2 regions of the Caballeronia sp. SL2Y3 genome follow, and region 1 is predicted to be linked to the other one. Evidence: predicted binding sites of a transcription regulator. Region 1 holds the regulator's gene; the other holds the start of a gene.

Evidence for each region. The regulator HrcA, encoded in region 1, represses chaperone genes, less so after heat shock. The targets are predictions, from matches to a motif close to TTAGCACTCNNNNNNNNNGAGTGCTAA.
Region 2: a site for HrcA is predicted at 11,477-11,503, ahead of rpoH (RNA polymerase sigma factor RpoH). Genes of this name have one in related genera too.

Annotation. Positions count from the first base shown of each region.
Region 1 is NZ_CP084260.1:378,112-393,344, reverse strand. It holds gene dnaJ (molecular chaperone DnaJ) at 1-571, opposite strand, end outside; gene dnaK (molecular chaperone DnaK) at 841-2,793, opposite strand; gene LDZ26_RS01880 (thioredoxin family protein) at 2,973-3,368, opposite strand; gene grpE (nucleotide exchange factor GrpE) at 3,388-3,990, opposite strand; gene LDZ26_RS01870 (hypothetical protein) at 4,352-4,513, shown strand; gene LDZ26_RS01865 (RNA-binding S4 domain-containing protein) at 4,485-4,892, opposite strand; gene hemH (ferrochelatase) at 4,918-5,985, opposite strand; gene hrcA (heat-inducible transcriptional repressor HrcA) at 6,124-7,140, opposite strand; gene LDZ26_RS01850 (NAD kinase) at 7,327-8,220, shown strand; gene recN (DNA repair protein RecN) at 8,256-9,908, shown strand; gene glnE (bifunctional [glutamate--ammonia ligase]-adenylyl-L-tyrosine phosphorylase/[glutamate--ammonia-ligase] adenylyltransferase) at 10,375-13,167, opposite strand; gene LDZ26_RS01835 (YhdP family protein) at 13,366-15,233, shown strand, end outside.
Region 2 is NZ_CP084260.1:208,910-224,142, reverse strand. It holds gene hisC (histidinol-phosphate transaminase) at 1-371, shown strand, start outside; gene LDZ26_RS01110 (YfhL family 4Fe-4S dicluster ferredoxin) at 375-632, opposite strand; gene LDZ26_RS01105 (hypothetical protein) at 906-1,058, shown strand; gene LDZ26_RS01100 (hypothetical protein) at 1,072-1,641, opposite strand; gene LDZ26_RS01095 (winged helix-turn-helix domain-containing protein) at 1,734-2,084, shown strand; gene coaD (pantetheine-phosphate adenylyltransferase) at 2,109-2,615, opposite strand; gene rsmD (16S rRNA (guanine(966)-N(2))-methyltransferase RsmD) at 2,714-3,358, opposite strand; gene ftsY (signal recognition particle-docking protein FtsY) at 3,566-4,798, shown strand; gene LDZ26_RS01075 (LysE/ArgO family amino acid transporter) at 4,844-5,476, opposite strand; gene maiA (maleylacetoacetate isomerase) at 5,473-6,117, opposite strand; gene LDZ26_RS01065 (fumarylacetoacetate hydrolase family protein) at 6,133-6,831, opposite strand; gene ybiB (DNA-binding protein YbiB) at 7,129-8,100, shown strand; gene leuA (2-isopropylmalate synthase) at 8,546-10,198, shown strand; gene LDZ26_RS01050 (nuclear transport factor 2 family protein) at 10,218-10,601, opposite strand; gene LDZ26_RS01045 (acyloxyacyl hydrolase) at 10,647-11,213, opposite strand; gene rpoH (RNA polymerase sigma factor RpoH) at 11,568-12,503, shown strand; partial or broken gene nagE (N-acetylglucosamine-specific PTS transporter subunit IIBC) at 12,641-14,418, opposite strand; gene ptsP (phosphoenolpyruvate--protein phosphotransferase) at 14,491-15,233, opposite strand, start outside.

The DNA of each region.
Region 1 (15,233 bases):
GGCACGTCTGCTGGATGCTGAAGAAGCCCTGCGACATCCGAACCTGGCCCTGGCCATGACACGTCGGGCAGGTTTCCGGCTTCGTGCCGGGCTTCGCGCCCGAGCCGTGGCAGACGTTGCAGTTGACCCAGCTCGGCACGCGGATCTGCGTGTCGTAACCGTGCGCGGCCTGCTCCAGCGTGATCTCCATGCTGTAGCGCAAGTCCGCGCCGCGATACACCTGCGGACCGCCGCGGCCGCCGCGCGCAGCACCGCCCGCGGCCTGCCCGAAGATGTCGCCGAAGATATCGCCGAACGCATCGGCAAAGCCGCCGAAGCCTTGCGCGCCCGCGCCCGCCATGTTCGGATCGACGCCCGCGTGACCGTACTGATCGTACGCGGCGCGCTTTTGCTGGTCGGAGAGCATCTCGTAGGCTTCCTTCGCCTCCTTGAAGTTCTCTTCCGCCTTCTTGTTGTCCGGGTTGCGGTCAGGGTGATACTTCATCGCGAGCTTGCGATACGCCTTCTTGATCTCGTCGTCGCTCGCGTTCTTCGCAACGCCCAGAACGTCGTAGTAATCCCGTTTCGCCATGTCGGTTCCATGCCGCCGCGGAGTGACCGCGACGGTTCCTCTCGAATGCTTCGGACCAAACGGCCCGCGCGTAACCTCTGACGCCTCGCTGCAAGAACCCGCCTTCAGCAAGACGCCCCAAAAAAACAATGTGCCCGGTCGAGCCGTTCGGCTCGCCAGGCGCGTTTCACGTCAGACGCTCAACGCGTCCTGCCGCCGTCTTCTTCGCGCGAAACTGCCCGCGAAAAGACCGCGAGCGCGTGAACGTTGCCATCCACGCGCTCTGCGGCTTAGTCCTTCTTCACTTCTTTGAAGTCGGCGTCGACGACATCGTCATGCTGCTGGCTCGCGCCAGCCGATGCCGCTTCCGCGCCGGCCGCACCGGCAGCCGCACCCGCCGCGCCTTGCTGCGCCTGCATGTCCGCGTACATCTTTTCGCCGAGCTTCTGCGATGCCGTAGCCAGCGCCTCGATCTTCGCTTCGATCGTCGCCTTGTCGCTCGACGTGTTCTTCAGCGCCTCTTCGAGGTCCTTCAGCGCGGCTTCGATCTTTTCCTTCTCCGAAGCCTCGACCTTGTCGCCGTACTCGGCAACCGCCTTCTTCGTGCTGTGGACCAGCGCGTCGCCCTGGTTGCGGGCATCGGCCAGCTCGCGCAGCTTGTGATCTTCTTCGGCGTTGGCTTCGGCGTCCTTCACCATCTTGTCGATTTCGGCATCCGTCAGACCCGAGTTCGCCTTGATGGTGATCTTGTTTTCCTTGCCGGTCGCCTTGTCCTTCGCGCCGACGTGCAGAATGCCGTTCGCGTCGATATCGAAGGTCACTTCGATCTGCGGCACGCCGCGCGGTGCGGGCGGAATGCCTTCGAGGTTGAACTCGCCGAGCAGCTTGTTGCCTGCGGCCATTTCGCGCTCGCCCTGGAACACCTTGATCGTCACGGCGCTCTGGTTGTCGTCCGCCGTCGAATACACCTGCGAGTGCTTCGTCGGGATCGTGGTGTTCTTGTTGATCATCTTCGTCATCACGCCGCCGAGCGTCTCGATGCCGAGCGAGAGCGGAGTCACGTCGAGCAGCAGCACGTCCTTGCGGTCGCCCGACAGAACCTGACCTTGAATCGCGGCGCCCACGGCCACGGCTTCGTCCGGGTTCACGTCACGGCGCGGTTCCTTGCCGAAGAACTCCTTCACCTTTTCCTGCACCTTCGGCATGCGCGTCATGCCGCCGACGAGAATCACGTCGTCGATTTCACCGACCTTCACGCCAGCATCCTTGATGGCGATGCGGCACGGTTCGATCGTGCGCTCGATCAGGTCTTCCACGAGCGCTTCGAGCTTCGCGCGGGTGATCTTCAGGTTCAAGTGCTTCGGACCGGACGCGTCCGCCGTGATGTACGGCAGGTTGATTTCGGTCTGCGCCGTGGACGACAGTTCGATCTTCGCCTTCTCAGCGGCTTCCTTCAGGCGTTGCAGCGCGAGCACGTCCTTCGACAGATCGACGCCCTGCTCCTTCTTGAACTCGCCGATGATGTAATCGATGATGCGCTGGTCGAAGTCTTCGCCGCCCAGGAACGTGTCGCCGTTCGTGGAGAGCACTTCGAACTGCATTTCGCCGTCCACATCCGCGATTTCGATGATCGAGATGTCGAACGTGCCGCCGCCCAGGTCGAACACGGCGATCTTGCGGTCGCCCTTTTCAGCCTTGTCGAGGCCGAACGCGAGCGCGGCTGCCGTCGGTTCGTTGATGATGCGCTTGACTTCCAGACCGGCGATGCGGCCCGCGTCCTTGGTTGCCTGACGCTGGCTGTCGTTGAAGTACGCCGGAACCGTGATGACGGCTTCCGTCACCGGCTCGCCGAGGTAGTCTTCAGCGGTCTTCTTCATCTTGCGCAGCACTTCCGCCGAGATTTGCGGCGGCGCGAGCTTCTGGCCGTGCGCTTCGACCCATGCGTCGCCGTTGTCGGCCTTGACGATCTTGTAGGGCATCAGGCCGATGTCCTTCTGCACTTCCTTCTCTTCGAAGCGGCGGCCGATCAGGCGCTTGACTGCGTACAGCGTGTTGCGCGGATTCGTGACCGACTGACGCTTGGCAGGCGCGCCGACGAGGATCTCGTTGTCATCCATATACGCGATGATCGACGGCGTGGTGCGCGCGCCTTCCGAGTTCTCGATGACCTTGACCTGATTGCCTTCCATCAGCGCCACGCACGAGTTCGTGGTGCCGAGGTCGATGCCGATGATTTTGCCCATTTTTATACTCTCCTAGCTTTGATCGCTTTGGCGCTGCGGCCGGGGAACGCCGGCTTTTGCGGCCGATTCAACGGGCCGAACGCCCAAAATTCATACCTATACGCAAGATAAGAGCGCCGGTTTCGTTTTCAAGACCCTGAATGCAATGCGGTCTATAACTTTTTGCGCTCCGGCTCGCGTCATTCCTTTGCTGCCGCCGCGCGGATTTTCTCGCGCGCCGCCGCGACCGCCGCCTCGAACTGCGCGAGACCGTGCCAGCCGGTTGCGCGGCCGAGCCGCTTGCCGCGGTGAAAGAAGAACCACGTCGGCACGCCGTGCAACATGAACCGGCGGCCTAGCTCGCGATGCTCGTACACATTGCTGTGAAACCACTTCAGTCCGAGCGCGCGAATGGCGTCGGGCTGGGCGAGCATCGCTTTTTTCGCGATCTCGCAGTTGAAGCAGTCGAGGCCCCAGAAGAACACGACGGCCAGTTCGTCGCCCGCCGACGCCAGCCCGGCGTCGAAGCCGGCGGCGTCCAGTTCCTGCATCTCGAAGACGGAGAAAGCGGTCGAATCGACGGGCACGTTGGCCATGATCGCGAACCTCGCGGGCTTACTTCGGCGCAGCGACGGTGACGAGCGCCGGACGCAGCACGCGGTCGGCGATGATGTAGCCCTTCTGCAGCACTGCAACGATGGTGTTCGGCTCCTGATCCGCCGGCACCATGGAGATGGCCTGATGACGATGCGGGTCGAACTTCTCGCCGACCGGATTCAGCGCGACGACGCGGCCCTTTTCCAGCGCGCCCGTCAACTGGCGCAGCGTCAGTTCGACGCCTTCGCGCACCTTGGCGAGATCCGTGGACTGGTCCGCGAGCGCGGCTTCGAGGCTGTCGAGCACCGGCAGCAGATTTTCGGCGAAGTTTTCGATGGCGAACTTGTGCGCCTTCGCCACATCTTCCTGGCCGCGGCGGCGTACGTTCTCCGTTTCCGCCTTCGCCCGCAGGAACTCTTCCTGCAGCGCGGCCACGCGGGCTTGCGCTTCGGCCAGTGCAGTTTCGGTGGCGTTCGTGCTGTTCGCGGCGGCTTCCGGCGCGGCAGTGCCGTCTGCCGAGGCGGCCTGCGTTGCTGCCTGATTGGAGTCGGCGGCCTGGCGCGCGTTTTCGTCGGCGGGCGTGGGGTTCTGGCTCGCTGAATTCTCTTGCGTGTTTTCCATGTCGCTGAGTGTCATTACCGTGATTGGATGGATCGGGAATGCCGCCGGCCATCGACGGCCGGCGCGCTTCCTCGCGCTAGCTGCCGAAATTGGGGCAGCGGAAAAGTTTTCAAGGCTTTGTCAGATCAAAATTGAACGTCAGTGTGCCAGTACGGCCGTGCGCGCAATAAGCGGTAACGGACGTTTTGCCGCATCGCGTAAATTGAGATTGAGGGAATGCAGCGGCTCACCTACACTTCGATCAAGCACCGCAGGACGCACGTTAACCCTAATCCTACGATTGCTTCAAACCGCTTGCGCGTCGCCAATTTCCTGATTCTCGCGCGGTCGTCCAGCCGCCGTTCCCGTTTCCGGGGGTACCATGAAACTGACCTTTGCCATCGCGGTGGTCGCCCTGGTACTCGTCGCGGGGACCACGACCATCTGCATGTCCGGCGCCCTGACCGCGCGCACCACCGAGTACGGCGGCGTTCACGCGACGGTCGAAGAATTCTTCAATCCGAACCTGAAAATCTGTCGATGATGCGGCGGTCGCGCTTCGTCGGCCTGCCCTGCATGCCGGCTGCCGGCTCACGAAACGTCTTGCGCCGTTCCGCTTCCGCCAGCCGCTTGGTCCGGCCTTCGTCCGTCTCGGCATAGAGCGTCTGCGCCACCGGCGCGGGCCCGCGCACGTCGCAGAGGCCCAGCACCTGCACCTGCCACACGATCCGCTCGATATCGATCTCGACGATATCGCCCACACGCACGTCCTTCGACGGCTTCACGTTCGCGCCGCCGATCCTCACGCGGCCTTTCTCCACTGCGTCGCTCGCGAGCGAGCGCGTCTTGAAGAAACGCGCGGCCCACAGCCATTTGTCGATGCGCAGGCGCGCGCCCGGTTCCGTCGTGATCTTGTAATTCATGGTGATTCTCGTGCGATGAGCGGTTTCAGGCCGCCACCGTCACCGGTTGCGTGGCCTGTACAGGCCATCCTTGCAGATGTTGTGCCGCGATCTCGCCTAGCGCCTTGATCCACGCCGGCGACGCGTTCAGGCAGGCAATGCGATGGAACTCCTTGCCGCCCGCCTGCAGAAACTCGTCGCGCACTTCGATGCCGATTTCCTCGATCGTTTCCAGGCAGTCCGCCGTGAAGCCGGGGCAGAACACGTCCACGCGCTTCACGCCGGCCGCGCCCAGTTCCGCGAGCGTCGGCGCGGTGTACGGCTGCAGCCACTCCGCGCGGCCGAAGCGCGACTGGAACGTCACGCGGCATTCCACGGGCGTGAGCCCCAGCGCGGAGGCGAGCAGCGAGCCGGTCAACTGGCATTGGTCGTGGTACGGGTCGCCGAGGTCCATGGTCCGCTTCGGCACGCCGTGAAAACTCAGCACGAGCTTGTCGCCCGAGGCGAAGTCCGGCTGGCCGTGCAGCCGCCAGTAGTCACGCACCTGCTCGGCGAGCGCCGCGATATACGCGGGATGGTCCGCGTAATGGCGAATGGTGCGGATCTCCGGCTGATTGCGCACGCGCTTGAGCGCGGTAAAGGCGTCGTCGAAAGCGGTGGCCGTGGTCGACGACGAATACTGCGGATACATCGGCACGAGCAGAATGCGATCGGCGCCTTCCAGCTTCAGCTGATTGAGCATGGCGCCGATGCCCGGCGTGCCGTAGCGCATCGCGTAATCGACGATGACGTGATAGTCGTTCGCCGCAAAAAGCCGCCGCAAGCCTTCGACCTGCCGCTCCGTATAGACGCGCAACGGCGAGCCTTCGGGCATCCACACCTGCGCGTATTTTTTCGCCGATGCGCGCCCGCGAAACGGCAGTATGATGCCGCGCAGAATGATTTGCCAGATGAACGCGGGAATTTCGACGACGCGCGGATCGCTCAGAAACTGCGCGAGATATTTGCGCACCGCTCGCGGCGTGGGCGCGTCCGGCGTGCCGAGATTGATCAGCAGCACCGCGACGCGATGCGAGGCGCTGGGCTGCGAGGGCAACTCGAGGTCGAAACGCATAGGGCAAGGCGGCCGAAAGTCATCGAAAGGTGACGGCCATTATAGCGGCGCGTTCCAGCACGCTGCATCGGCCGAACGGCCTAGTGGCGGCGCGTTCGACGGCGCGGCAAGATGACCGCAAAGGCGCGCTATTGCTGGCTATTGCTGGCTGAGCGACATCGACAGCAGGCGCGCCGTGATATCGACAATGGGAATCACGCGGTTGTAGGCCATGCGGGTCGGGCCGATCACGCCGAGCGTGCCGACGATCTTGCCGTTCACTTCGTACGGCGCGGTCACGACGCTCATCTCCTCGATCGGCACGAGATTCGATTCCCCGCCGATGAAAATCTGCACGCCCTGCGCGTGACTCGATACATCCAGCAATTGCAGGAGGCTCGTCTTTTGGTCGAAGAGGTCGAAGAGTTTGCGCAGCCGCGCCATGTCGGACGAAAGGTCCGCGACTTCGAGCAGGTTGCGCTCGCCGGAAATCAGCACGGTCTCGCCGGGATCGGTCTCGGCCGTGCTCGCGACGACCGCCGCTTGCATCAGCGTGGTCATGTCGCCGCGCAACTGGTCGATTTCCTCGCGCAGCCGGCGGCGCACTTCGTCGAAGGACAGGCCCGCGAAATGCGCGTTGATGTAATTGGAGGCTTCCGTGAGTTGCGAGGGCGAGTAGTCGCGCTGCGTGGCCATCATGCGGTTCTGCACGTCGCCTTCCGGCGTCACGATGATGAGCAGAATGCGCTTGTCCGACAGCCGCATGAACTCGATCTGCTTGAACATGTGGCTGCGGCGCGGCGTGAGGATCACGCCTGCAAACGAGGACAGACTGGACAACACGCTCGCCGCCGCCGCGACGATCTTCTGCGGCTCCTGGCCTTGCAGGCGCGTCTTGACGGCCGTGGTCATCGCCTCGTCCTGCGGGGCTTCGACCGTGAGCATGGTGTCGACGAACAGGCGGTAGCCGCGCGGCGTGGGAATGCGCCCCGCCGACGTATGCGGACTGGCGACGAGGCCCAAGTCCTCGAGGTCCGACATCACGTTGCGGATGGTGGCGGGACTCAGTTCGAGGCCGGAGTGCCGTGATAACGTGCGCGAACCGACCGGCTGACCTTCGGCGATGTAACGCTCGATCAACGTTTTCAGGAGGGTTTGTGCACGTGGGTCTAGCATGGGCAAATTTTAACGCAACGTGTCAAAGCGCGGCGACGGCTGCCGCCGCGGGCTCGCGCCGCTTCGCGGTGCGTTCGGCGGCGCGCCGATCGTTCAATGTCCGCTCCATTCTAGCGACAAACCGGACGCGTCAGAGACCGCGCGGCTCCGGTTCTTTTCGCCTTCGACCTATGGTGTAATGCCGGCATGGAAATTGGCCAATTCAAGACGGTCGCCCTGGTCGGGCGAACCAACACGCCCGGCATCGAGGCGCCGCTGCGATCGCTCGCGGAGCACATTGCGAACCAGGGCTTCGACGTGGTGTTCGAAGCCGGCACCGCGAAGGATGTCGGCGTGACCGACTATCCCGCGCTGTCCATCGCGGAGATCGGCGCGCGTGCGGATGTGGCCGTCGTTCTCGGCGGCGACGGCACCATGCTCGGCGTGGGCCGTCAGCTTGCGCCGTACAGAACGCCGCTCATCGGCGTGAATCACGGGCGGCTCGGCTTCATCACCGACATCCCGCTCAAGGAAATGCACGAACGCGTGCCGCAAATGCTCGCCGGGCAGTTCGAGCGCGAAGAGCGCAGCCTGCTGGAAGCGCGCATCGTGCGCAACGACAAGCCCATCTACCACGCGCTCGCGTTCAACGACGTGGTCGTGAATCGCAGCGGCTTCTCGGGCATGGCGGAACTGCGCGTGTCGGTGGACGGCCACTTCATGTACAACCAGCGCTCCGACGGGCTGATCGTCGCGACGCCGACCGGCTCCACGGCGTACGCGCTGTCTTCCGCCGGGCCGATTCTGCATCCGCAGCTGCAAGGCTTCGTGCTCGTGCCGATCGCCCCGCACTCGCTTTCGAACCGTCCGATCGTGCTGCCGGACGACTCGAAGGTCACCATTCAGATCATCGGCGGGCGCGACGTGAACGTGAACTTCGACATGCAGTCGTTCACCGCCGTCGAACTGAACGACGCCATCGAGGTGCGGCGCTCCCGGCATACCGTGCCGGTGCTGCATCCGGTCGGCTACAGCACGTACGCCACGCTGCGCAAGAAACTGCACTGGAACGAGCATCCTTCGCAGGACTCGTCTGTCTGACCGCACATCTTTGCCGAACCCTTCCCGAAGCGTCCATGCTCCGTCATCTCTCCATTCGAGACTTCGTCATCGTCGCCGCGCTCGACATCGAATTCGATTCGGGCTTCACGGTTTTTTCGGGTGAAACCGGCGCGGGCAAGTCGATTCTGATCGACGCCCTCGCCCTCACGCTCGGCGCCCGCGCCGATGCGAGCGTCGTGCGCACCGGCGAGCCGCGCGCGGACATCACCGCCGAGTTCGGCACGCACCCGCAAGTGGTTCGCTGGCTCGACGAGCACGCGCTCTCGCAGGACGGCGACTCGGTGATGCTGCGCCGCGTGATCGATTCGAGCGGCCGCTCGCGCGCATTCATCAACGGCACGCCGGCGACGCTCACGCAATTGCGCGAAGTCGGCGAAATGCTCGTGGATATCCACGGCCAGCACGCGCATCAATTATTGATGCGTCCCGACGCGCAGCGCGAGCTGTTCGACACGCACGCCGGCCTGGTCGATACGGCCGCCGCCGTGAATCGCGCGTGGCGGGCCTGGCGCGAAGCGCAGCAGGCCGTCGATGCCGCGCAAAGCCGCGACCGCGAACTGCAACTGGAGCGCGAACGCCTCGCCTGGCAACTCAGCGAGTTCGACAAGCTCGCGCCCCAGTCCGGCGAATGGGAGGAAGTGAGCGCGGAGCATCATCGGCTGTCGCACTCGGCGAGTCTGATCGACGGCGTGCAGAACGCGCTCGGCGCGCTGTCCGAATCCGATGACGCGATGATCTCCCAGCTCGGCGCCATCATTTCGAAGCTGCGCTCTCTCGCCGACATCGACCCGGCGCTCAACGACGTGCTCGCTTCACTCGAACCGGCCGAAATCCAGTTGCAGGAGGCGGCCTACTCGCTGTCGCACTATGCGCAGCGGCTGGAGCTCGACCCGGACCGGCTCGCGCAAGTCGAAAAGCGCATGGATCAGCTTCATTCGACGGCGCGCAAGTTCCGCCTTCAGCCCGAAGCGCTGCCGGAAGAACACGAAACGCGCCGCCGTCAGCTTGCCGAACTCGACGCCGCCGCCGATCTCGACGCGCTGAACGCCGCCGCCGCGAAAGCGAAAGACGCGTATCTCGCCGAAGCGAACGTGCTTTCGAAGGCGCGCGCGAAGGCCGCGAAGTCGCTCTCGAAAGCGGTCACCGAAGGCATGCAGGAATTGTCGATGGCGGGCGGCAGCTTCGAAGTCGCGCTCGTGCCGCTTGCGGAAGGCGGCGCGAATGGGCTGGAGCAGATCGAGTTCCGCGTTGCCGGTCACGCGGGCGTCGCGTTGCGGCCGCTCGCGAAGGTCGCGTCGGGCGGCGAACTGGCGCGTATCAGCCTCGCGCTCGCCGTCATCGCGAGTACCGCGAGCCCGACGCCGACGCTCATTTTCGACGAAGTGGACACGGGCATCGGCGGCGGCGTCGCGGAAGTCGTCGGGCGGCTCCTGCATCAACTCGGGCGCGACCGTCAGGTGCTGTGCGTCACGCACTTGCCGCAAGTGGCCGCGCGCGGGGATCAGCATTTTCAGGTGGCGAAGTCGTCCGACGATGCGGGCGGCACCGTCAGCACCGTGACGCCGCTCGACAAGGCAAAGCGCATCGAGGAAGTGGCGCGGATGCTCGGCGGTATCGAAATAACCGCGACGACGCGCAAACACGCGAAGGAGATGCTGGCGGCGTGAGTCTAGCAAGCGGCAGCGCGCTTTTCGCCTGCCGCTCACGCGCCGCCCGCGCGCTAGGCACGCGCGGCGCACGTCGCGCCGCCACTCGCCCGCCGCACGCACGCCTCTTAGTGTCAAGCAGGCGCTCCTCGCGCGCCTCTCTCGTGCCAAGCACGGGCCCCAACTTACGGTCGCCGAACACGCGCGGCGGACGTCGCCGGCATTCACCGCTGAACGAGTCCGGACGCGCGCCAACGAGGCGCCCCTCACATCGCGTCGCCGAACACACGCCGCTAGGCGCCGTCACCGCTTCATGCAGTACGCCCACGCCGGTCAGGTCGACGCGGGGTTTCTGCATGCGTTCGAGCCGCGGCGTGCGCTCCTACTTCCGGCCACGCCGGACCCGGGCCCCGCACGCGCCGCCCGCATCGCGTCACGCATGCGCCGTCCACATCGCGCCACCTCTCACGCGCCAAACACCCGCCGCTCACATCCCATCGCCAAACACGCGCCGCCAGAGGCCCGTCACCGCTTCGCGCTCCACGCGCACGACAGCCGGATCGACGCGCGCCTTCTCCATGCCGTCGAGCCGCAGCGTGTGCTGGAGCTTCCGGTAATACCGGTACGCCGCGCCGATCGTCTCCGCATCCGGCTCCGAAATGAGGCCGCTCTGCGCCGCGATCTTCAAGAGCGTGATATTCCCCGCGTTGCGCAAAAACGCGCGATGCGTCCGCGTGTGCAGGAGCACCCAGTACTGCACGATGAACTCGATATCGACCATGCCGCCGCGATCGTGCTTCAGGTCGAACAAATCGCTGCGATTGGGATGCCCCGCCGCCACGCGTTCCCGCATCGCGACGATTTCGAGCGCGAGCGCCGCCGCATCGCGCTCCATCACGAGCACGTCGGCGCGGATCGCTTCGAACTGCGCGCCGATGTCGGCATCGCCCGCGCTGAACCGCGCCCGCGACAGCGCCTGATGCTCCCACACCCACGCGGTATTGGCCGCGTCGCCCTCGCGTAGCTGATAGCGGCGAAACGAATCGAGGCTAGTGACCAAGAGGCCGGACTCGCCGTTCGGCCGCAGCCGCAAGTCCACGTCGAAGAGCGTGCCCGCGCCCGTCGCCGCCGTGAGCCACGTAATCAGGCGGCGCGCGAACATCGCGTAGATGTCGGAGGCGGCATCGTCGGGGTCGTCGTAGAGAAAGATCAGATCGAGATCCGACGCGTAACCCAGTTCCTTGCCGCCCAGCTTCCCATACGCGATGACCGAAAACCGCGGCGTCTCGCGATGCCGCTTCGGGAACTGCTTCCACACGGTTTCGACGGTCACGTCGAGCACCGCGTCCGCGAGTTCGGACAAGCGGTCGCTCACGTGCTCGACCGTCAGCCGCCCGGCCAGATCCAGCAGCAGAATGCGGAACACTTCGGCCTGATGCGCGTGGCGCAGCAAGTCCATCTGATGCTCGGCGTCCTCGGCGGCGGCGAGACGCGCATTCAGCGCGCGCCGGAATTCGGGCCAGTCGAACGGGCTGGAAATCGCTTCGTCGTCGAGCAATTCGTCGAGCAATTGCGGATGGCGGATCAGATAGCCCGCCGCCCAGCGCGACCCCGACAGCACCGAGAGCACGCGGTCGAGCGCCGCCGGATATTCGGTGAGCAACGCGAGGTACGCGCCGCGCTTCGCCGTGGCTTCGAGCAGATCGAAGAGACGCGCGATGGTATCCACGCGGCGCGCCGCGTCGATGGACTGCACGGCTTCCAGCGCGCGCTGCACGACGATGTCGAACCGGCCACGGCTTTGTTCCGGCAGCCCGGCATAGCGCGACGAGTTCCAGACGCCCGTCAGCCGCGCGAGCACCGGCGCCGGGTCCGCGAAGCCCAGTTCCATGAGACGCGCGGTGAGTTCGTCCTGGGCGGATTCGTCGGCGAGCGCGCCGCTCCAGATCCACGACGCCGCCGAATCTTCCGCCACGCCGCAGCCATGCTCGCCGCTTACCTTGTCGGCGAAGATCGCGTCGAACTGCTGCTCGACGAATTCGCGGTGAGCGTCGAGCTTCTTCATCAACGCGGCGTAATCCGCGAAGCCGAGCGACGACGCCAGCAGCGCGCGCTCCTCGTCGGCCACGGGCATGGCGTGCGTCTGCGCGTCGTTGCGATACTGCAGACGATGCTCGACCGTGCGCAGGAAGAGATACGCCTCGGTGAGCGCATGGCGCACATGTGGGGCGATGAGCCCGTTGGCCGCCGCGCGTTCGAGCACGGCGAGCGTCGGCCGGATACGAAAATCCGCTGCCTGCCCGCCGCGAATCAACTGAAACACTTGCGCGCTGAACTCGATCTCGCGGATGCCGCCGCGCCCGAGCTTGATGTCGTCGGCCTTGTCGGGTCGCATGGACGCGCGCCGTCGCGCTTCTTGCCGAATCTGCTGATGCAGCGAGCGAATCGCCGCGATCACGCCGTAATCGAGGTAGCGGCGGTAGACGAACGGCGTGGCGATCGCGTCGAGTTGCTTCGCGAGCCGCTGCGCGGACTCGCTTTCGCGCTCGGACACGAGCCGCGCCTTGATCCACGCGTAGCGCTCCCACTCGCGGCCTTGCACGTAGAAGTACTCTTCGAGCATGCCGAGACTGCACACGAGCGGTCCGGAATCGCCGTTCGGACGCAGCCGCATGTCGACGCGAAACAGGTAGCCGTCCTGCGTGATTTCCGCGAGCGCGCCGATCAGCCGCCGTCCGAGCCGCGTGAAGAATTCTTGCGTCGCGAGCGGCGCGCGCGTGCCGCCGGCGGTTTCGCCGTCGTCTTCGTAGACAAAGATCAGATCGATATCCGATGACGCGTTCAGCTCGCGCCCGCCGAGCTTGCCCATGCCGACGACGCCGAGCGTGAGCCGCTCGCCATTCGGCCCGCGCGGCTCGCCGAACAGCGTTTCGAGGTCCGCCGTCAGCACGGCGAGCGCTCGCTGGATGGTGACTTCGGCGAGATCGGTCATTGCGCCGGTGACTTCGGCGACATCGGCCGCGCCGCGCAGATCGCGCTCCATCACCGTGCAGAACACGTCCACGCGAAGGCGCCGCAGCGCGGTCTTGAGCGCGGCTTCGTCGAGCGCGCCGTTAGACGAAGCGCGCGCGCAGTGCGCATCGAGACGCGCTTCGATCCACTCGCGCGTAACGGGCGACTGCGCCCACTCCGCTACGTTCGACGCCAGTTCGGCGCGCGCGGCATACGCGCGGGCTGCATAAGTGGAGTAGCCGGAACTGCGCAGAGTCACATCGGTCATGAAGGGTTAGGCTCGCAGGTTGCTTTGCGTCGAGTGTTTCGGTGCGCGGGCGGACGCAGGCGGCACCGCCCGAAAGGCTCGCGCGGCGGGCCTTTGCGGGCGGTCCGGCGCGCGCGCGCCGCGAATGTCCGCGCCTTGCCCTGTGTTACATTTCAGCGTCGAACACGCAAAACTACCATATCGCCGAACAGCCGCAGCATGTCCGACAGCAGACGATCCGTCGACCCGACCGAAGTTGGACAAGCCGAGCCCAGCGGCAACGCCGAGCGCGTTCTGTCGCGCGTTCTCAAAGTCGTCCTCGTCATCGCCGCCGTGCTGTATTTTGCGGTCGCGTGCATCTATCTCGGCCTGCGCTATGTCGTGCTGCCGCAGATCGATTCGTTCAGGCCGCGCATCGAAGAAGCCGTCTCCACGCGCATGCACGCGCAATTGCGCATCGGCCGGCTGTCCGCGCGATGGTCGGGCATGCAGCCGACCATCGACATCGACAATCTTCGCATCGACGCCGCCGACGGCTCGCCGGGGCTCGCGGTGCCGCACGCGAGCGCGAGTATCGCGTGGCGCTCGCTCGTGCAGCTCAAGCCGAAACTGGCGGATCTGACCGTCGATGGCCCCGACGTGATCGCCGCGCGCAACGCGAAAGGCGAAGTCACGGTCGCGGGCGTTCCGATTCCGACGCATCGCACGGGCTCCAACGCGTTCACCACATGGCTGCTCGGCCAACAGCACATTCTGCTGCGCGACGGCACGCTGCGCTGGCGCGACGCCCAGCGCGGCGCGCCCGAGATAGCGTTCAAGCGGCTGCGGCTCACCGTGTTGAACGACGGCCTGCGTCATCGCGTGGCGCTCGCCGCGCCGCCCGACGGCGACGTGCTGCACGGTCCGCTCGACCTGCGCGCGGACTTCCGCCACGAGCCGTTCAGCGCGATGGGCGCGCCCGCGAACTGGACCGGCCGCGTGTACGTGTCGACCGGTCCGCTCGATCTGCCGACGCTCGCGCGCTACGTGAAGATGCCGTTCGCCATCTACGACGGCCGCGTGGAGAACCGCATCTGGGTCAACTTCGCGCGCGGGGAGTTGCAGAGCGCGAACGGCGACCTCGCGGGCGGCAACATCGCGCTGCGCGTGCGGGCGACGCAGCCGCGACTCGATCTTCCGGTGGCGCGCTTCGGCTGGACCGTCGACAAGAAGGACGGCGCGTACACGCTCAATCTGTCCGACCTGCGCGCCGAACTCGGCCAGCCCGCGCTGGAAGACGGCACGCCGGTCGCGCGCCTTCTGACCTCGCGCACGCTCAGCGCGACATATCGCCCGGCGGCGGTCAACGTCGGCCTGCTTTTCCGTATAACGGGCGATGAAGCCGATCTCGGCATCCTCGCTGAATTCACGCGCGCGCTGCCGGTTCCGGCGCGCGTGCTCAACGAACTCGTGCGCTTCAATCCGCGCGGGCAGATTGCCAATTTCACGATCTACACGGAACGCGCGCCGCCGCGCAGCGAGGAAGAAGTGAAGCGCCAGCGCGAAAAAGGCGACGCGAAGCTGCTGCACTATGCGTTCAAGGGCGAGTTGCAGGGCATCAGCGTGCAGGCGCAGGAGCCGCCGCCGGGACTGACCGCGAACAATCACCCGCGCGCCGGCATTCCGGGCATCGAAAACCTGTGGGGCGCGGTCGACGCGAACGAGTCGCAAGGCACCATCAGCATCGATACGAAGAACGCGGCCGTGACGATTCCCGGCGCGTTCGACGACCCGCGTCTCATCTTCGATTCGCTGCAGGGCCACGCCACCTGGACCGTCGCGGATGCCATCGCGCCGGGCGAGCTGCGCCGCGCGTTCACCATTCATCTGGACACGCTGCGCGTGAAGAACGCCGACGCCGAGGGCGAAGTCACCGCCGCGTACTGGAATCAGGGGCACGGCCGCGGCAATCTCGACCTGAAGGCGAAGGTCGCACACCTGAACGCGACGCACCTGGTGCGCTATCTGCCGACGAGCCTGAACGAACGCGTGCGCGTCTACCTCGGCCATGCGTTGCAGGCGGGCGTCGCGCGCAACGCGACGCTCGA
Region 2 (15,233 bases), 170 kb from region 1:
GGCTGACGCGCGTGAAGGACAGCTTCAATTCGTATCCGCTCGATCGGCTCGCCCAAGCGGCGGCGCTCGCGTCGTACGAAGATCGCGCGTGGTTCGAGGAAAGCTGCAGCAAGGTCGTGGCGAGCCGCGAAAGGCTGAACGCGCGCTTGCAAAGCCTGGGATTCGACGTGGTGCCTTCGGCGGCCAACTTCGTGTTCGCGAAGCATCCCGCTCACGATGCCGCCGCCCTCGCCGCCGCGCTCCGGCAGCGGGAGATTTTCGTGCGGCACTTCAAGCTGCCGCGCATCGACCAGCATTTGCGTATTTCCATCGGCACGGACGCCGAATGCGATGCGCTGACGGCTGCGCTCGAAGAACTGATCGGCGGTTAAGCGTTATCGGCCCTTCGCCGCCATCAACGCGTGGTACTTCGTGAGCAGTTGCTCCGGCGTTTCGACGTGCGCCGGATCGCGCGGAATGCACTCGACGGGGCAGACTTGCTGGCACTGCGGTTCGTCGAAGTGGCCGACGCATTCCGTGCACTTGTTCGGATCGATCACGTAGATGTCCGTACCCATCGAAATGGCGTCGTTGGGGCACTCGGGCTCGCAGACGTCGCAGTTGATGCACTCGTCGGTGATGATCAGAGACATGTCGCAGCCAGCTTTGCGTTAAAAAACAAGCGATTATAGCGCGCTGGCGCGTGGCTCGCCGGTGTGCTCGATTGCGAACAGCGCGCCGACCCTCAGCTTTGGCGGGCTCTCGCCGTAAAGCAGCAGTGAATTAAGAGCGCCCGTCGCGCGGCCGGATCGTTATAGATTTCATATCGATTTCCGGCTTCGTTCTGCCGCTATTCATCACTGTAAGAGCGACTTATGCTTGCGCTTCCCCGTCTCGTCGGATGCGCCACGTGCCGTCGACCCGGAGTGGCATGGTTCACCGTGATCACGTTGTCGAACCGCAAGTGCACGCTCACCGCCCTCGGCAGCACGCTGTATGTCGTGTTCTGGACGTTTTGGGTCGTGGTCATCATGCTGTCCCTGCTCTCTCCGAACGCTTTCTTGCATCACCGCCCATAGCGGCGCGTCGGCGCTAGTCTTCGAGCCGTTCTCCGCGAGGCAGCCCGTGTCTGAACACGATGGCCAGCAAGGCTTTCGCGGCGTACAGCACAATCAACGCGCCGGCCAGATCGCCAGCGACCATCACGAAAAACCGCTCGACGATATTCTGCGTGTCCCCGCGCAGCGCAAACCAGATGTGATGCAAAAGCGGATTCGCAATCGAATAAGCGAGCGCGAGAATCAACAGGCGGTTCGCGGTGAGATTCGCCAATGACGCCTTGAGCCCGTACCGCTCGCGCGCCAGCCGATACACCGCATACGGCGCGACCGTCGCGATGATGCCCCCGGCGAACGCTCGCACCGGGTCGTGCGGAAAGAAGTAGAAGAAATCGACGAGCCAGCTCGCGATCAGCAAGCCGAGCGCGCCGTCGCCGCCCAAAAGAAGCGTACTGAACAGCCTCACGCCCGACGGCAGATAGATCCAGTTGACGCCCCGCACGAACTCGGTGTGCGTGAAGACGCGCTCATTGAGCCACAAAGACAGCACGAACACGGCCGCTGTGCCAACCACGGAGACGACGTGCAAGCGCAGATTGGACATGGGAGTAGAATGGCCGCCACCCGTTGTTATCGGCTCATCTTAGCTCACGCGGTTGACGCGGATCGAGCCATCACACTGGATGAAGCACAGGCGTGACCCGCCCCGCCGATATCTATCTCCGATTTCTTCAGTTCGCCGAAGCGTTGCGCGGCTTGCCCGCGCTCGATCCGCTGGAGGAGCGCATCCTTGAATTCGTCGCGCGCATGAGTCAGCAGAAAGCGCGTCTTTCCGTGCGGGACATGATGGCGCAGAGCCAGTTCGGATCGCCCGCGACGCTGCACGCGCGCATCGCGTCGATGCGCGAGAAGGGCTGGATCGTCCTCACCGATACCGAAGACGCGCGCCGCAAGCAGATCGAGTTGACGCCCGGCGCGCTACGTCACTTCGACAGGCTCGCCGAGGCATTCGCCAAAGCGGCAAACAAGCACGGCTCGCCGGAGTGAGCAACGCGGCGCTCATGCTCATGCTTACGGCGCGGCGGGATCCTTTTGAGGAACAGCCGCGACCTTGTCGGTCAGCCGCTTCTCGACGGAAGGGAACACGAACTTGCTGACGTCGCCGCCGAGTTGCGCGATCTCGCGCACGATGGTGCCCGAGATGAATTGATACTGATCCGACGGCGTCATGAACATCGTCTCGACGTCGGGCAGCAGATAGCGGTTCATGCCGGCCATCTGGAACTCGTATTCGAAGTCCGACACGGCGCGCAGGCCGCGCACGATCACGCGCGCGTTGTTCTTGCGCACGAAGTCCTTCAGTAGCCCGGTGAAGCTGCTCACTTGCACGTTCGGATAATGCCCGAGCACGTCATGCGCGATATCGAGCCGCTCCTGCAGCGTGAAGAACGGCTTCTTCGCGCGGCTGTCGGCCACGCCCACGACCAGCGTATCGAAAATGCTCGATGCGCGCCGCACGATGTCTTCATGCCCGCGCGTCAGCGGGTCGAATGTTCCCGGGTACACGGCGACAACCATGAGCTTCTCCTCTTTTATTGACCTTGGGCCGCGCTCCGGCGACCGTCATTCCCGCGATGCGCGTTCCGGTACGGCTCCGCCCGGACGCGGCAGGCGCATTATTCCTCATTTCGGCGGCGCAGCAAATGATACCGAACCGCGCCCGCCTTGCCCTCGCGGGCCACGGCCCAGCCGGACAAAGCGTCGATGGCGTCGGGGTCCAGCGGCTCGCCGCATTCGACGTAGATCGCGCCATCGGACGCTGCGAGCGGCGCGGCGACTTCGAGCGCGCGCGTGAGCAACGCTTGATCACCGAAAGGGGGATCGAGAAAAATCACGTCGAACGATCCGGGCGTGAGCCCGGCGGCGAGGCGCAGCGCATCGGCTTCGGCCACTTCGATGTTGCGGGCGGCGAGCCGGTCCAGGTTCGCGCGAAGCTGCGCGGCGGCGCGCGAGCTGCGTTCCACCATCAGCACGCGCGATGCGCCGCGCGACGCCGCCTCGAATCCGAGCGCCCCGCTGCCGGCGAAGAGATCGAGACATCGCTGCCCGTCGAGATCCTGACCGAGCCAGTTGAAGAGCGTCTCGCGCACGCGGTCGGGCGTCGGACGCAGGCCTTCGAGATCGAGCACGGGCAGCGGCGTGCGCTTCCAGTTCCCGCCGATGATACGGATGGTGTGCGGCTTGCCGCTGCGCGAAGGCGCGCGGCGAGAGGCGGCGGAAGCGGCGGAGGCGGTCGGGCGTGATGCGGAAGAACGGGACATAGAGGAAAGCGTTGGAATCGGGCGCGAGCGCCGAATGCACGGCGCGCATGGTGAAAGCCAACGTTACCACAGGCGGCTGGCGCACAAGCGCGATAGACGGCGCCTGATAAAATACGCGGCTTACCTCTTCTTGCGCGGGCCATTGCGCGGCGTTGTTCCACGAGCGCGCCGGGCCGTCGATTGACGCGCGCATCATCGTCCGAGATCATGTTCAGCTTTTTCAAACGATTCAAAAAGCCGGCTGACGCGCCGCTCGACCCTTCCGCCGAGAACACGCCCGACGCCATCGAGGACGAAGAAGCGTCCGCTCCCGTGATCGAGGCGGAACTGGAACGCGAGCCCGCCGTCGACGCCGCCATTCCTGCCGAAGCGCCGCCTGCCGAAGTCGAGCCTGAACCGCCCGCTCAGCCCGCTCAAGCTGCCGCGAACGATCAACCCGCACCGTATTGGCAGGGCCGCACGCAGTCCCAATGGCTGCGCGCGCCGGAGACCGACGAGGCGAGCGAAGAAGTGCTTCCGCCGCCCGAGCCCGACGCCGCCGCGAAGAAGTCGTGGCTGTCGCGCCTGAGGAACGGACTCTCGAAGACGAGTTCGAGCCTGACCGGAATCTTCGTCGGCGCAAAGATCGACGAAGACCTGTACGAGGAACTCGAAACCGCGCTCTTGATGTCGGACGCGGGCGTCGATGCGACCGAATTCCTGCTCGAATCGCTGCGCGAGAAAGTGCGCGCCGAGCGGCTGACCGAAGCCTCGCAGGTGAAGGCGGCGTTGCGCGAACTGATCGTCGATTTGCTGCGTCCGCTCGAAAAGTCGCTGATGCTCGGCCGCGCGCAGCCGCTGGTAATGATGATCGCGGGCGTGAACGGCGTCGGCAAGACGACGAGTATCGGCAAGCTGGCGAAGCACTTGCAGAGCTTCAATCAGTCGGTGCTGCTCGCCGCCGGCGACACCTTCCGCGCCGCCGCCCGCGAACAGCTCACCGTCTGGGGCGAACGCAACAACGTGACGGTGATCGCGCAGGAAAGCGGCGACGCGGCCGCCGTCATCTTCGACGCCGTGGGCGCGGCGCGCGCCCGCAAGATCGACGTGATGATGGCCGACACCGCCGGCCGCCTGCCGACGCAACTGCATCTGATGGAAGAGTTGCGCAAGGTGCGCCGCGTGATTGCGAAGGCCATGCCGGATGCGCCTCACGAAGTGCTGCTCGTCATCGACGCGAACACGGGGCAAAACGCGCTGGCGCAAGTGAAGGCGTTCGACGATGCGCTCGGCTTGACCGGCCTCATCGTGACCAAGCTGGACGGCACGGCGAAGGGCGGCATCCTCGCCGCCATCGCGCGGCAGCGGCCGATTCCGGTGTACTTCATCGGCGTCGGCGAGAAGGTCGAGGACTTGCAGCCGTTCAAGGCGGAAGAATTCGCCGACGCGTTGCTCGGTTGATCTGCGAAAAAAGGGCGTCCGCGAGACGCCCTTTTTCTCGTCGCTTCAGCGCGAAAACACCAGCGCCGCCGCAATCCACCACATGACGCAGCCGACGATCACGTCGAGCACGCGCCACGACACGTCCTTTTGGAACCACGGCTCCAAAAGACGCGCCCCATAGCCGAGCGCCGTGAACCAGATGACGGACGAACACATCGCCCCGGCCGCGAACCACGCATTGCCCGGCCACGCATGCCGCGCGCCGATACCGCCGAGCAGCACGACCGTATCGAGATAAACGTGCGGGTTCAAGAGCGAGAGCGCGACCACGGTGGACGCAGCCGCGACCGCCGTCTGCGAATCGCCGTCCGATGCGTTCAGATGCCCCGGACCGCGCCACGCCGCGACGAACGCGCGCAAGCCGTAGAGGAACAGGAACACCGCGCCCGCCCAGCGAATCACGTCGAGCAGAAACGGCGCACGCGCGATCAGCGCGCCCATGCCGCCGACGCCGAGCGCGATCAACATGACGTCGATGAACGCGCAGATCGCCACGACGATGCCCACGTGCCGCCGCTTGAGCCCCTGCCGCAGCACGAACGCATTCTGCGCGCCGATCGCCACGATCAGGCTCGCTCCCAATCCCGCACCCGACAAGTAACTCGACAGGGCTCCCGCAGAGACCGCCGCCGTCATTCGGCGTCCGGCTGCTGCGCGGGGGCGGCGCGCATGAAGCCGTCGATCTGGTTCGCGAAATCGGCAATGCGCTCGATGGTCGGATAAGGCGCGAGGTCGATGCCGAAGCGCCGCGCGTTGAACACCTGCGGCACGATGCACAGATCGGCGATGGTCGGCGTGTCGCCGAACGTCAGCTTGCCGATGCGCGGATCGGCCGCGAGGCGCTTTTCGAGCGATTCGAAACCCGTTTCCACCCAATGCCGGTACCACGCGTCCTTCGCCTCGTCCGGCACCTTCACGTGATGCTTGAGGTACTTCAGCACGCGCAGGTTATCGAGCGGATGAATCTCGCAGGCCACCTGCAACGCCACCGACCGGACGAACGCGCGGTCCGACGCGCCACGCGGCAAAAGCGGCGGCTCGGGATGCGTCTCGTCGAGATATTCGATGATGGCGAGCGACTGCGTGAGCACGTCGCCGTCCACGACGAGCGTCGGCACGATGCCGTCCGGATTCAGCGCGCGATATTCGGGCTTGAGTTGCAGGCCGCCGTCGCGCAGCAGATGAACGCCCTCGTACTCGTAGTCGAGACCCTTCAGATTAAGCGCGATGCGCACGCGATACGCCGCCGAGCTTCGGAAATAGCTGTAGAGCTTCATTGTCCGCGCGCCGCCTCAGACCACGCGCACGGAGAAGTCGCCGATGCCGTCCACGCCGCCCTTCAGCAGGTCTCCCTTCACGACCGCGCCGACGCCTTCGGGCGTGCCGGTGAAGATGAGATCGCCAGGGAACAGCTCGAAGAGCGTCGACAGATAGGCCACCGTCTCGCCGACCGACCAGATCAGCTGCGAGATGTCCGAACGCTGCTTTTCCTCACCGTTGACCGTGAGCCAGATCGCGCTCTTTTCCAGATGCCCGACCTTCGACACCGGATGAATCGGGCCGAGCGGCGCGGAGTGGTCGAAGCCTTTCGCCGTATCCCACGGACGGCCGAGCTTCTTCGCTTCGGCTTGCAGGTCCCGACGCGTCATGTCGAGGCCGAGCGCGTAGCCGTACACGTAGTCGAGGCCCTTGTCGGCGGGAATGTCCTTGCCCTGCTTGCCGATTGCCGCGACGAGTTCCATCTCGAAGTGCAGGTTCTTGGTCTGCGACGGATACGGCAACTCGCCGGTCGAACCCGGCGCGACGTACAGCACGGCGTCGGCGGGCTTGCTGAAGAAGAACGGCGGCTCGCGGTCGGGATCGTGGCCCATTTCCCGCGCGTGCGCTTCGTAGTTGCGCCCGACGCAGTAGATGCGGCGCACGGGAAACTGCTCGTTCGAACCCGCGACCGGAACGGCGGTCGCCGGCGCCGGGGGAAACACATAAGTCATCCCGCTCTCCTGTTTGATGTTAGTCGATCGCCGGCGCATCCACGCTCGCCGCCGGAGTCGCAAAAAGCGAGTGTAACGTGCCGGCGCGAATCGTGGCGAGCCTTGTCCGGCGCGGGCGCGCGAGCTTTCGGACGGCCTGCTGTCATCCTTCGAGTCGCCGCGCAATCACACCCGATGCCTGTCCCGGAACTTGCAAGCAGCGCTTAAATGCGATACTGAGTGTCATACCGCATCTTCCACTCGCGACGGCGCCGCTCAGGACCATGTAAATGAGCGCCCGTTCTGCGCACGCTTCCGATGACCGACACTCCACCTCCTTCTTTCCCCTGCGCGCGCTATATCAAGGAAATCGGGCGCGGCCCGAACGGCGCGCGCGCACTTTCGCGTGACGACACCTATTCGCTCTACGAAGCCATGCTCGATGGCCGCGTCTCCGACGTCGAACTCGGCGCCGTGCTGCTCGCGTATCGCGTGAAGGGCGAGACCGCCGCCGAACTCGCCGCGATGCTGGCGGCGGCGCATCGTTCGTTCGAGCCGCTGCATGTGCAGGAAGGCCGCGAGCACGCGCGGCCCGTGTCGATCCCGAGCTACAACGGCGCGCGCAAGCAGCCGAACCTGACGCCGCTGCTCGCGCTCCTGCTCGCGCGCGAAGGCGTGCCGGTGCTGGTGCATGGCGTGGTGGACGATCCGGGCCGCGTGACGAGCGCCGCGATCTTCGCCGAAGTGGGCATTCCGCACGCCGCGTCGCCCGACGAGATCGAGGACAGCCTCGCCTCGCGCCGCCTCGCGTTCGCGCCGGTGACGGCGCTCGCGCCCAAGCTCGCGCGGCTGCTGGACCTTCGGCGCGTGATGGGCGTGCGCAATTCGACGCACACGCTCGTCAAGATTCTGCAGCCGTTCGCGGAGCCGGGCCTGCGGCTCGTCAACTACACGCACCCCGAATATCGCGACAGCCTCACCGCGCTGTTCACCGAACACCCGGACGCCGCGCAAGGCGGCGCGCTGCTCGCGCGCGGCACCGAAGGCGAGGCGGTCGCGGACACGCGCCGCCAGGTGCAGATCGACTGGTTCCACGACGGCCACGCCGAGACGCTCGTCGCGCCCGAGCGTTCGCAAGCGGACGCGCCCGCCGTCGAACTGCCCGAATCGCTCGATGCCGCCACTACCGCCCGCTGGATCGAAGACGTGATGCGGGGCGACGTGCCGGTGCCGCCCGCCATCGCGCGTCAGGTGGAGCTGATCGCGGATGTCGTGCGCCGGCCGGTATAGGCACCGCAATCGGAAAATCCGCATTTGACACCTTCTTCAACGCTGGTTTAAAGTAGGCCAATGCGTTTCACCCAATTCTTCTCCCTCCGAATTATTTCGGGCCGCCTAGCGCGGCCCCTATCGCTACGTCTAGCGTAAGTCGCCAGACGTAGCGGCGCGCGTCGCCAGGCGCACGTTCCCGCCAGCCGTTCCCGCAGTTCCTTCCTTACCACCTAGTAGTCGTCAGTTTTTCGTTCGCGCATCCCGCGAATCGAAAACGCGAGGGTCACATGCACGCTGCTTCGCGCACGTTCACGTTGGTCGCAGGCGTCACCGTCGCCGGTGCGCAATGGGATCGTGCGCGCGGTTCTGCTTCACGTGCTTCATGTGCATCGCGCCGCACCCGGCCAGCCGCCGGCGTCGGCCGCTCTCGCAGGCGCTACGCTGCTGAAAGAGATCGACGATCATGATGCCGAACCCCGCCGAGAAATACCGCCCGTTCCCGCAAGTCCGTCTGCATGGCCGCCGCTGGCCGAATCGCACGATCGAGAAGGCGCCCATCTGGATGAGCACCGATCTGCGCGACGGCAATCAGTCGCTGATCGAGCCGATGAGCATTGCAGCGAAGCTCGAATTCTTCGAGATGCTGGTGGCAACGGGTTTCAAGGAAATCGAGGTGGGATTCCCGTCGGCGTCGCAGACCGATTTCGACTTCGTGCGCAAGCTGATCGACGAAAAGCGCATTCCCGACGACGTCACCATCGAAGTGCTCGTGCAATCGCGCCGCGAACTGATCGAGCGCACGTTCGAAGCGGTCGAGGGCGCGAGCAAGGTCATCGTGCATCTCTACAACGCGATTGCGCCGTCGTTTCGGCGCATTGTGTTCAATCAGTCGAAGGACGAAGTGAAGGCGCTGGCCGTCGAGGGCACGCGCATCATCAAGGAATGCGCGGCGGCGCGGCCGGGCACGCACTGGATCTACCAGTATTCGCCCGAGACTTTCAGCATGACGGAGCTGTCGTTCGCGCGCGAAGTGTGCGATGCCGTGGCGCAAATCTGGCGTCCGACGCCGGACCACAAGATGATCGTCAATCTGCCGGCGACGGTCGAATCCGCCACGCCCAACGTGTTCGCCGATCAGGTCGAATGGATGGACCGCAACATGGGCTTTCGCGACAGCATCGTGCTCTCGGTGCATCCGCACAATGATCGCGGCACGGCGGTCGCGGCGGCGGAACTTGCGCTGCTCGCGGGCGCGGATCGCGTCGAAGGCTGCCTCTTCGGCAACGGCGAGCGCACCGGCAACGTCGATCTCGTCACGCTCGCGCTCAATCTGTACACGCAGGGCATCGATCCCGGCCTGGACTTCTCGGACATCGACGCGGTGCGGCGCGTGGTCGAACGCTGCAATCAGCTTCCGGTGCATCCGCGCCATCCGTACGCGGGCGACCTCGTGTTCACCGCGTTTTCCGGCTCACATCAGGACGCGATCCGCAAAGGATTCGCGCAGCGCGTGCCCGGCACGCCGTGGGAAGTGCCCTATTTGCCGATCGATCCCGCCGATCTCGGCCGCAGCTACGACGCCGTGATTCGCGTGAACAGCCAGTCGGGCAAAGGCGGCGCGACCTATCTGCTCGAACGCGGCCTCGGCTTCACGCCGCCGCGCCGCGTGCAGATCGAGTTCAGTCATGCGGTGCAGGCGGTGGCGGACGAATCGGGCGAGGAGATCAGCGGCGACGCCATCTGCGCGCTCTTCAGGCGCGAGTATTTCGACGCCGGCGGGCCGGTATTGCGCGTGGATGCGGCGGCGGTTTCCGTCTTCGGGCGAAACATTGCGGTGCCGTCGGCTTCGAGCGCTGCAAGCGAGGAAGATTACGCACAGGCGGTCGCCGCGAGTCTGGACGTCGGCGCGAGCGTGAGCTGGTTCGAATCGACGGTCACGGCGAACGGCGAAACCGCCGTCTTCGTGGGCTGCCGCGTCGCCGACGAATCCATGCGCTTCGGCGTCGCGGTGCACGCGAATCCGGCGCTCGCGGTCGTCGATGCGGTCGTGAGCGCGGTGAATCGCTCGAAGGGAATCGCGCGGAAGGTGCGCGAGGACGAGGCGGTGGAAGCCTGACAGCCTGGCCGGCGGCGCGCTATTCCAGCGCCACGCGCGTCGCCTGAAGCGCGAGCAGTTGCCACTGGCCGCCGGTTTGCACGTGAATCGCCGTATAGGCGATGGGAAAAAGCAGCGCGCCGTTCTTCGCTTCCATTTCGACCAGCGCGCGGCCCGACACCAGGCAAGTCTCGGGACCGGCTAAGACGACGTCCTGCGTCTGGATCTCGATCTGACGATAGCGGCGGCGCCCGGCCGTGATCGCGTCGATGAACTGACGCTTCGTCTCGCGCTTGCCGTTGGTGTGGACATAGCTGACGTTCTCGGCCAGCAGCGCTTCGAGCGCGGCGCCGTCGCCCTCGACCATCGCCCGAAAGCGGTCGCGCTCCAGGCCGCGGATGGCCTCAAAGGTTTTTGCCGGCATCTGTCGGTTCCCCTTGCGCCGGGGAACCGATGCGCCGGCGCCCCTTCAGAAGTTGTATTGCAGATATAGCTGGCTGAAATTTATACCAGGATTCGGCTCTTTGATACTCGCGTTCGAGAGATGCTGGAAGCGAAAGCCGGCCTGATAGTTCTGCTTCTCGCCGAAGATGGCGCCCACGCCGACCATATCGGCGAACTGGAAGCCGCTGGAGAGCGTGTAGTCTTCCGTGATCCGGGCGTGCGAGAGCAGCCGGACGCCGATGCCCGCCTCCACGAACGGCCGGATGTAGCCCGAGCTTTTCACGAAACGCAGAACCGGTGTCACGCCGAACTCCCAGACGTTCGGATTCACCGAGTTGCTTTCCTTCGTGTGCCAGTACGCGACGTGTCCCTCGCCGAGCAGCGTGAAGTGGAAACCGCCGATTTCCCACCACGTCAGGTTCGGGTCCCAGACAATGCCGACATCGGCTTTCTTGAAGTCATGGTTGGCGACGCCGCCCGCTATCTGAAGTCCGAACCGGTCGGCATGCGCTGCCGCCGATGCAAGGGCGAGTGAAACCGCGATGGCGCCGTGAGACAACAAGCTGCGCCAGAGAACCTTGTTTTTCTGCATGAGCGCCCCATGTATGGGTAGTGTTACGTCCCGCCGAGCGGTGGTCGGCGCATTGTATTTCGGCTGACACATATTTGCACAATCCAGCGTATCTCGCCGCTTTGATTGAATAATCCGTTGCGCTAATGCTCCTACACGGTAATAAGTTCGATCTAACGCTTCGCCTTCGGTAAGTTCAGCGCAATCGCTGGAGCCGGAAACCTATCAAACCCACAAAATCAATAGTTTCGTGGGAACTCCCACACGTCGTTTCCCTCTAACACTTAGCACTCAGTTGGACGGAGTGCTAATATCGTGACTGGCCTGCTGCCGCCGTTGCGGCTACAGGCAATTGTTGACAAGGAGCTTATGAGCGTGACCAATGCGATGACCCTTCCGAATGTTGTAGGCTCGGCACCTGCCAAGGCATCTTCGGCAGGCGCGCTGACGTACGCACAGTCGTCGATGCTGACCGGTCAGATCGGCAACATCGATTCCTACATACAAGCAGTGAACCGTATTCCGATGCTGTCGCCGGCAGAGGAACGTCAGTACGCCACCGAATTTCGCGAGCACGGCAACCTGAACGCCGCGCGGCAGCTCGTGCTGTCGCACCTGCGTCTCGTCGTGTCGATTGCCCGCAACTATCTGGGCTACGGCCTGCCGCACGCAGACCTGATTCAGGAAGGCAACATCGGTCTGATGAAGGCGGTGAAGCGCTTCGATCCGGAGCAAAACGTGCGCCTCGTGTCGTACGCCATGCACTGGATCAAGGCGGAGATCCACGAGTACATCCTGCGTAACTGGCGCATGGTGAAAGTCGCGACGACCAAGGCGCAGCGCAAGCTGTTCTTCAACCTGCGCAGCCATAAGACCGGCCACGCAGCGTTCACGCCGGACGAGATCAACGGCCTCGCAAGCGAGTTGAACGTCAAGCGCGAAGAGGTCGCGGAGATGGAAACGCGCCTTTCGGGCGGCGACGTCGCGCTGGAAGGACAAGTGGAAGACGGCGAAGAAGCGTTTGCGCCGATCGCCTATCTCGCGGACTCGCACAACGAGCCGACAAACGTGATCGCCGCGCGCCAGTTCGACAAGCTGCAAAGCGACGGCCTTTCGACGGCGCTGGAATCGCTCGACGAGCGCAGCCGCCGCATCATCAAGGCGCGCTGGCTGGACGTGCAGGACGACGGATCGGGCGGCAAGACGCTGCACGAACTGGCCGACGAGTTCGGCGTGTCGGCGGAGCGCATTCGCCAAATCGAGGCGAGCGCCATGAAGAAGATGCGCACCGCGCTGCACGACTACGCGTAACGCCGCGGCAGAACGGAAGCCAAGCGTGTTCGAACCCCGCTGTCGAAAGACAGCGGGGTTTTTGTTTGCGTGCGCAGCGCGTTGAAAACAAAAACGGCGCCCGAAGGCGCCGCTTCTACGACTAACCGCTTACCGCATCAGGCCGGCATGGGCGCTGCGCCGCCACCGTTGCCCGCGAGACGCGCGGCCATCTGCGCCGCGTACCGCTGCGCTGCCGAGCCGACGACAATGTGGAACGTGTCCGCCGACACCCACGCGACATCCAGTTGCGACAGACGCTGACGATCCACCGACGACGGATCGCGCACGACCACGCGCAGGCGCGTTTGCGCCACCGCATCGAGCGAAACGACGTTGGTCGCGCCGCCGAACACCGCGAGCCAGCGCAGCGGGTCCGGATCAAGCGGGCCAGCGGTCTGATCGGTTACGCCTGCCGTCGCAACTGCATGCGCCGGAGCCGACGAAGCCGGCGTCGCGCCGCGCGTCGACGAGTGTTCGAGTTCGCCGCGAATTTCATCGGCGATCAGGTCCGCTTCCGGTCCGATGATGACCTGCACGTTCGTCTTGCCGCGCTTCAGCACGCCACGCGCGCCGATGGTCTTCAATTGCGGTTCCGACACAGCGTCCGTGTCCACCACCGACAGACGCAGGCGCGTCGTGCAGGCATCGACGAGCGTCAGGTTCGACGCGCCGCCCAGCGCCGCGATGTACTTCGTGGCGCGCGTGCTCGCCGCTGCCGGCGCGACGTCGCCCGGCACATAGCCGCCGACCGGCGTGGCATCGGTTTGCGCGTCGGTGGTGGCCGGCTCGCGGCCCGGCGTCGCCATGTTGAACTTGCGGATGAAGAAGCGGAACAGGCCGTAATACACGATGCCGTACACGAGGCCGATCGGAATCGCCAGCCAGCCGCGCTGCGACAGGCCGTAGTTCAGCACGTAGTCGATCGCGCCCGCCGAGAACGTGAAGCCGAGGTGAATGCCGAGCGCCGAGCAAATGGCGAGCGACAGGCCCGTCAGCACCGCGTGGATGCCGTAGAGCACCGGCGCGAGGAACATGAAGCTGTATTCGATCGGCTCGGTCACGCCCGTGAGGAACGCGGTCAGCGCCATCGAGAACAGCAGGCCGCCGACCACCGCGCGGCGCTCCTTCGGTGCTTCGTGGAACATCGCGAGACACGCCGCCGGCAAGCCGAACATCATGATCGGGAAAAGCCGGTCATGAAGCCGCCCGCCGTTTGGTCTCCCGCGAAGAAGCGATGCAGGTCGCCGTGCACCACCGCGCCGCCGCCGGGCGGCGTGAACGACCCGAACACGAACCACGCGAGCGAGTTGATGATGTGATGCAGACCCGTCGCGAGCAGGATACGGTTCAGCACGCCGAACACGAACGTGCCGAGCGCGCCGGCCGTCGTCAGCCAGTTGCCGGCCGTGTCGATGCCGGACTGCACCGGCTGCCAGACGAAGCCCAGCACGATGCCGATGAACAGACACGTGACGCCTGTCACGATCGGCACGAACCGCTTGCCGCCGAAGAACGCCAGATATTCGGGCAGCTTGATGTCCTTGAAGCGGTTGTACATGTACCCCGCGAGCATACCGGCGATGATCCCCGACAGCACGCCCATGTTGAGCTTGTCGTTGATGTCCTTCATCACGGCCGTTTCGATCAGATAGCCGATCGCGCCGGCGAGACCCGCCGTGCCGTTGTTGTCCTTCGCGAAGCCCACCGCCACGCCGATTGCGAACAGAAGCGGCAGGTTCGAGAAGATGGCGTCGCCCGCGTCGGCGATCATCTTGATGTTGAAGACATCGGGCTGGCCTAGACGCAACAGCAGGCCGGCCACCGGTAAAACGGCAATCGGCAGCATCAGGGCGCGGCCTAGGCGCTGCATCTTTGCAAACGGGTTAGCGTCCATCGGGGGTTCTCCAAAAGATATAGGTCTTGTCGTTGCTGCTCGGGTTGTGGCTAGGAAAGAAGCATCAAGCGTTTAGTCCTGCGGCCAGATTTCGCGGCTGGCCGCTCTTACTGCCTGCGCCGATTCGAGCGCGAGCACGTCTTCCGCGCGCTGACGGCAAAGCTGGTAATCGAGATTGCGCACGCGCGCCTTGATGCCCGGCACCGCGGACGGATCGACCGACAATTCCGTCACGCCAAGGCCCACGAGCAGCGGCACCGCGAGCGGATCGCCGCCGAGCGCGCCGCATACGCCGACCCATTTGCCGTGCTTTTCCGCGCCCTGCACTGTCGTCTTGATGAGCCGCAGCACGGCCGGATGCAGGCCGTCGGACTGCGCGGCGAGATCGGGCTGGCAGCGGTCCATCGCGAGCGTGTATTGCGTGAGATCGTTCGTGCCGATCGAGAAGAAATCCGCGTATTTCGCGAGTTGATCGGCCAGCATCGCCGCCGACGGCACCTCGATCATCACGCCCACTGCCACCGGCTCCGTGCGCCCGGCTTCGCGCGCCAGTTCGTTGATGCGCGCACGCAGGCGCTGCAGTTCGCCGGCATCGGTGACCATCGGCAGGAGAATGCGCACCGCGCCCGCCGGCTTGACGGCGAGCAGGCCGCGCAACTGGTCGTCGAGCAGATCGGGGCGCACTTGCGCGAGCCGGATGCCGCGCAAGCCGAGCGCCGGATTCTCTTCGGGCGGCAGCGTCAGATAGTCCACTTCCTTGTCGGCGCCGACATCCAACGTGCGGATGATCGCGGTGCGGCCGGCCAATGCATCGA